Linked DNA regions of Accumulibacter sp.. The protein of the gene in region 1 interacts with the protein of each later gene in a pairwise test. Links are inferred from orthologs where the notes say so. Each region holds a gene or a part of one and is shown on either strand. Other genes may lie near its edges.

What was found. Proteins that work in one complex are often made in the same cells at the same time.
Region 2: the proteins of ligA (region 1) and leuS interact in binary tests that used the Escherichia coli proteins (3 or more experiments, as listed by UniProt). The link is inferred for Accumulibacter sp. from one-to-one orthologs.

The regions. Positions count from the first base shown.
Region 1 is NZ_JAZKUG010000001.1:344,319-347,374, forward strand. What follows is about bases 44-3,030. They hold ligA (NAD-dependent DNA ligase LigA), read right to left. Parts: upstream 2,558-3,030; coding sequence 530-2,557; downstream 44-529. Other genes in these bases: V5B60_RS01585 (hypoxanthine-guanine phosphoribosyltransferase), read right to left, coding at 44-456; V5B60_RS01595 (cell division protein ZipA C-terminal FtsZ-binding domain-containing protein), read right to left, coding at 2,584-3,030. Also shown: more of V5B60_RS01585, read right to left, coding at 1-43; more of V5B60_RS01595, read right to left, coding at 3,031-3,056. UniProt on the Escherichia coli protein: DNA ligase that catalyzes the formation of phosphodiester linkages between 5'-phosphoryl and 3'-hydroxyl groups in double-stranded DNA using NAD as a coenzyme and as the energy source for the reaction.
Region 2 is NZ_JAZKUG010000001.1:4,919,576-4,922,809, forward strand. Bases 37-3,201 are described here. They hold leuS (leucine--tRNA ligase), read right to left. Parts: upstream 2,853-3,201; coding sequence 237-2,852; downstream 37-236. Other genes in these bases: lptE (LPS assembly lipoprotein LptE), read right to left, coding at 37-217; V5B60_RS20840 (hypothetical protein), read right to left, coding at 2,975-3,201. In the rest of the region: more of lptE, read right to left, coding at 1-36; more of V5B60_RS20840, read right to left, coding at 3,202-3,234.

The DNA.
Region 1 (3,056 bases):
CAGGGCGACGAAATCGGCCGTGATCGGTTTCTCCCGCCCGCGCAGTTTATCAGCGACGACCGCCGTGCAGCAGGCCTCGGCACCCTCCTGCAGCAGGCGCTTGCGAATCGCTGCCAGTGTCAGACCCTCGTCGAGGATGTCGTCGACCAGCAGCACGGTCCGCCCGCGCACCGGAATGCTCGGCAAGCGCAGCCAGGCGATGGCACCGCCGCTGGTCTCCTGCCCGTAGCGGCTGACGTGGACGTAATCGAAGTCGAGCGGAAAGCGGAGTTGCGTCATCAGGTGTCCGGCAAAGGGTACGCCGCCGTTCATCACGCAGAGCAGCAGCGGATTGCGGTCGCACAGCTGCTCGCCGATGGCGCTGGCGACCCGGCTGACCGCCGCGGCGACGCTCTCGGCGGAATGGATCAGCTCGGCCGCAGCGAGGATGGCCAATGCCTGCCGCGGATCGATCATCGCCTTGCCGGTACCACAGTCCATGGGCCCTGCGGCGCGGCGCGGTGGCACTGGCGCGCGAAGCGCAAGGGCCTCACCGATCGGCCTCCGCCCCGCCGAGCAGGGCCAGCATCCGCGCTTCGTCGATGATCGGCACGCCGAGTTCCTGCGCCCGCTGCAGCTTGCTGCCGGCATCGGCACCGGCAACGACGAAGTCGGTCTTCTTCGACACGGCGGCGCTGACCTTGCCGCCGGCCGCTTCGAGCATCTGCCGCGCGGCGTCGCGAGTCAGCGACGGCAGGGTGCCGGTGAGAACGAAGCTGCGGCCGGCGACGGCAGCGGTCGATGCCGCCCGCGCCACGGCTTCGCCCTCGCTCCAGGCGACGCCGGCGGCGCGCAACTGCTCGATGACCTCGCGGTTGTGTGGCTCGCCGAGAAACTGGCGGATCGACTGCGCGACGATCGGGCCGACGTCGGGCACCAGCAGCAGTTGCGTTTCGTCGGCGGCGAGGAGGCGATCGAGGCTGCCGAAGTGCCGTGCCAGGTCGCGCGCCGTGGCTTCGCCGACATTGCGGATGCCGAGCGCGTAAATGAAGCGCGCCAGCGTCGTCTGCTTGCTCCGCTCGATTGCTGCCAGCAGGTTGCCCGCGGACTTGTCGGCCATCCGTTCGAGGTTGAGCAGCGCCAGCAGGCCGAGGCGATAGAGGTCGGCCGGCGTACGCACGACGTCGTGCTCGACCAGTTGCTCGACCAGCCGCTCGCCGAGGCCTTCGATGTCCATCGCCCGGCGCGAGGCGAAGTGCAGCAGCGCCTGCCGGCGTTGCGCCGGACAATAGAGACCGCCGCTGCAGCGGGCGACCGCCTCGTCCTGCTGGCGCACGACCTGCGAGCCGCAGACCGGGCAGCTCGCCGCCATGACGAAGGCGGTCGCCGCCGGCGGCCGCTTCTCCGGCAGGACGCGGACGATTTCCGGAATCACGTCGCCGGCGCGGCGAACGACGACGGTGTCGCCGACGCGCACGTCCTTGCGCCGGACCTCGTCCTCGTTGTGCAGGGTGGCGTTGGTCACCGTCACGCCGCCGACGAAGACCGGTGCCAGCCGTGCCACCGGCGTCAGCGCACCCGTACGGCCGACCTGCAGCACGATGTCGAGCACCTCGGTCAGCGCTTCCGCAGCCGCGAACTTGTGCGCCAGGGCGAAGCGCGGCGCCCGCGAGACGAAGCCGAGACGCTCCTGTGCCGCCAGCTCGTCGACCTTGTACACGACGCCGTCGATGTCATAGGGCAGCGTCGCGCGGCGACTGCCGATCTCACGCTGGCAGGCGAGGAGTGCCGCGAGACCGCTGACCCGGCGTCGCTCGGCGGCAACCGCGAAGCCCCACGCGGCAAGCCGCTCGAGCAACTCGCAGTGCGTCGCCGGCAGGACGCCGGCAGCGACCGCGCCGACGCCGTAGGCGACGAAACGCAGCGGTCGCGTCGCGGTGATGCGTGGATCGAGCTGGCGCAGGCTGCCGGCAGCGGCATTGCGCGGATTGACGAATTCCTTCTCCCCCTTCTGCCGCTGCTGCTCGTTCATCCGTTCGAAATCGCTGCGCCACATCAGCACCTCGCCGCGCACCTCGAGCAGCGCCGGCCAGCCGCTGCCCTGCAGGTGCAGCGGGATGCTGCGCAGGGTGCGCAGGTTGGCCGTCACGTCTTCACCGGTGTTGCCGTCGCCGCGCGTCGCGCCGCGCAGCAGGACACCGTGCTCGTAGCTCAGGCTGACCGCCAGGCCGTCGAACTTCGGTTCGGCGACGTAGCTGACCTCGCCTTCGGCGGCGAGCCCTTCGCGCACGCGGCGATCGAAGGCCGCCACCTCGTCGTCGCTGAAAGCGTTGTTCAGCGACAGCATCGGCGTCCGGTGCGCGACCGTGGCGAATCCGGTGAGCGGTGCCGCGCCGACCCGCTGCGTCGGCGAGTCGCTGCACAGCAGCTCGGGGTGCTCGGCCTCGAGCGCCTGCAGCTCGCGGAACAGTCGGTCATACTCGGCGTCGCTGATCAGCGGCGCGTCGAGGACGTAATAGCGATGATCGTGTTCGCCAATCTCGGCACGCAGGCGACTCGCCCGCTCGCTTGCGCTGATGGACACCGTCGCAGCGGCCTGCGCGCTCAGGAGAAGAGCCGCTCCGCCAGCGGCCCGCCAGCAGGCAACTGGCGATGCGCCATCGCGAGCTGGTATTGCACCACCTGGCGGCGGATCGGCTCGATCGACGACTCCGAAACCGGTCGCCGGTTGTCGTCGACCAGCTGGCCATGCAGCGAGTCGGCGAAGCGGCGCGCCTGTTCGACCATCTGGCCGAGGACACGGTCGCCGTTGGCGACCCGCGGCACATCGAGCAGGAAGGTGATGGCGTGCGTCGTCAGGCTGCGGATGGATTCGCCGGTGAAACCCTGCGTTTCCTGGTTGAGCAAGGCGTAGAGCAGCCTGCCGTCCTCGTCCAGGCGGACGAAGCGCCCGTCGCCGTCGAGCACCATGCCCGCCGACTCGGCCAGGCCGCGCAGCTTGGTGCCGGCGAACACCTGCCCCTGGCTGACGACGTTGAGGCCGATCTGGATGTCGACGCCGGCACAGAACTCGTCGA
Region 2 (3,234 bases), 4.6 Mb from region 1 along the record:
AGATGACCTGCGCTTCGCTCGCGGTCGCCACCAGCAGGTTCGGGTTCGACGCCTTGATCGATCGCCTGAGCTGGGCGCCGATCACCGAGTAGTCGGCAACCGACAGATACAGGCTTTCAAAGGGAAACGAGTAGGAACCGCGCAACTGAAAGCCGCAGGCGGCAACGAGCAGCGTGCCGGCGGCAAAGAGGACGAGAGAGCGCAGGGCGGCGGGCATGGCAGGTTTCCTCGCGGTCTCAGACGACGATGTTGACCAGGCGACCGGGGACGACGACCAGCTTCCGCGGCGGGGCGCCGGCCAGATGCTTGCGCGCGACCTCGCAGGCCAGCGCGGCGGCTTCGATCGTCGCCCGGTCGGCAGCGGCGGCAACGCGCAGGCTGCCACGCAGCTTGCCGTTGATCTGCAGCACGAGCTCGATTTCGTCCTGCTCGAGAGCGCCGGCATCGGCCTGCGGAAACGACTGCTCGGACGCGGATTGGCCCGGCCTGAGCGAGGCGTAAAGCGCTTCGCACACATGCGGGACGATCGGGCTGAGCATCAGCGTCACCGCCTCGAGCGTCTCCTGGCGGACGGCACGCGCAGCTTGCGAGTCGTCACTGATCCGGCTGCAGGCGTTGAGCAGTTCCATCACCGCGGCGATGGCCGTATTGAACTGCTTGCGCCGGCCGTAATCGTCGGCGACCTTGCCGATCGTCTGGTGCAACTGGCGGCGCAGCGCCTTCAGCTCGCCGCTCAACTCGGCCGCCGCAGCCGGTGGCAGCGGGCCGGCGGCGAGATGCTCCCAGACCATTCGCCAGAGGCGCTTGAGAAAACGGAAGGCTCCCTCGACGCCGGCATCCGACCACTCGAGCGACTGATCGGGCGGACTCGCGAACATGATGAACAGTCGAGCGGTGTCAGCACCAAACTGGTCGATCAGCGCCTGCGGGTCGACGCCGTTGTTCTTCGACTTCGACATCTTCTCGATGCCGCCGACGACGACCGGCAGGCCATCGGCACGCAGGCTGGCGCCGATCGCACGCCCGCGCTCGTCATGCACCGCGTCGACCTCGGCCGGGTTGATCCATTGCTTCTTGCCGTGCGCGTCCTCGCGGTAGAAGGTCGGCGCGACGACCATTCCCTGCGTCAGCAGGTTGGCGAAGGGTTCATCGAGCGGCGCATCGCCGAACAGTCCGAGGTCGCGCATCAGCTTCGTCCAGAAGCGCGAATACAGGAGGTGCAGGATGGCGTGCTCGATGCCGCCAATGTACTGATCGATGCCACCGCGACACCAGTAGGCCACCCGCTGGTCGACCATCGCCTGCTCGTTGTCCGGGCAACAGTAGCGCAGGAAGTACCACGAGGACTCGACGAAGGTGTCCATCGTATCGGTTTCGCGTCGCGCCGGCTGGCCGCACTTCGGGCAGGCGCATTCGTGGAACTCGGGCAGCCGCGCCAATGGCGAGCCGGCGCCGGTGATCGTCACGTCCTCGGGCAGGACGACGGGCAGGTCGGCATCCGGCACAGGCACGTCGCCGCAGGTGGCGCAGTGGACGATCGGGATCGGGCAGCCCCAGTAACGCTGCCGCGAGATTCCCCAGTCGCGCAGGCGGAACTGGACCTTCTTCTCGCCGAGGCCCCTGGCGGCCAGGTCGGCAGCGATCGCGTCGACCGCGGCGGCATGGCCGAGACCATCGTAACGGCCGGAGTTGACGCAGACGCCCCCCTGCTTGTCGGCATACCAGTCCTGCCAGGAATCGGTCGAGAAACGCTCGCCGGCCAGCGCGATCACCTGCCTGATCGGCAACCCGTACTTGCGGGCAAAGGCGAAGTCCCGTTCGTCGTGCGCCGGCACCGCCATCACCGCGCCATCGCCATAACCCATCAGGACATAGTTGCCGACCCAAACCTCCACCTGCTCACCGCTCAACGGATGGGTCACGAAGATGCCCGTGGCGATGCCCTTCTTCTCCATCGTCGCCAAGTCGGCCTCAGCGACGCCGCCGCGCTTGCACTCGTCGACGAAAGCCGCCACCCGTGGATCGCGCGCGGCCGCGTGCGTCGCCAGCGGGTGCTCGGCGGCGACGGCGCAGAAGGTGACACCCATGATGGTATCGACGCGGGTGGTGAACACCCAGAGCTGTCCGGGCCGGCCATCGAGTTCGTAGGGAAAGGCAAAACGGACCCCGGTGCTCTTGCCGATCCAGTTCTTCTGCATCAGGCGAACCTGCTCCGGCCAACCCGGCAGCCGGTCGAGATCCGCCAGCAGTTCCTCGGCGTAGGCGGTGATCTTCATGTAGTACATGGGGATCTCGCGCTTCTCGATCAGCGCCCCTGAACGCCAGCCGCGGCCATCGATCACCTGTTCGTTGGCGAGCACCGTCTGGTCGACCGGATCCCAGTTCACGGTTCCCAGACGCTTGTAGATCAGACCCTTTTCGTACAGGCGGGTGAACAGCCACTGTTCCCAGCGATAGTATTCCGGCCGGCAGGTGGCCAGTTCGCGCTCCCAGTCGAGGGCGAAACCGAGGCGCTGCAGCTGCGCCTTCATGTAGCCGATGTTGGCATAGGTCCATTCGGCCGGCGGAACGTTGTTCTGCATTGCCGCGTTTTCCGCTGGCATGCCGAAAGCATCCCAGCCCATCGGCTGCAGGACGTTGTACCCGAGCATGCGGTGGAAGCGCGCCAGCACATCGCCGATCGTGTAGTTGCGCACGTGCCCCATGTGCAGCTTGCCCGACGGATACGGAAACATCGACAGGCAGTAATACTTCGGCCGTTCCGCATCCTCGACGGCGCGCGCTGCGCCGCTGCGTTGCCAGAGATCCTGGGCGGCGACTTCAACTTCCGCGGGCTGGTACTTTTCCTGCATGGCCGGCTGCGATCCCGAAAGTGGCTGAGGGGCGAATTATACGCGCATCGCCCTCCTCCTCCCCCGCTGCCCGGCGCGCCACGATCTGCAGGCTGGCTGGCCGCCGGGCGCGACGGGAGCTCTCAGCTTCGCGGATCCGGAGCAAAGCCGCCCGGGAACGGGTTCGGCTGCGGCGACTGGCGTGGCCGCGGGATGATGCCCTGGGCAAGCAGGCGCGCGCGGCTGTCGTAGTGGATGCTGACGATCTCGACCGGATGGTCGCTGGCCCGACGGAAATCGGTGTACTTCGTCGGCGCGCTGAGGCGCTCGCCGTGGCCCGTGCCGAGACGACTGGCCGCCTGCTGCCTGGCACGCGCCGCGTCGTTGGCGGACGCTTCGGCAG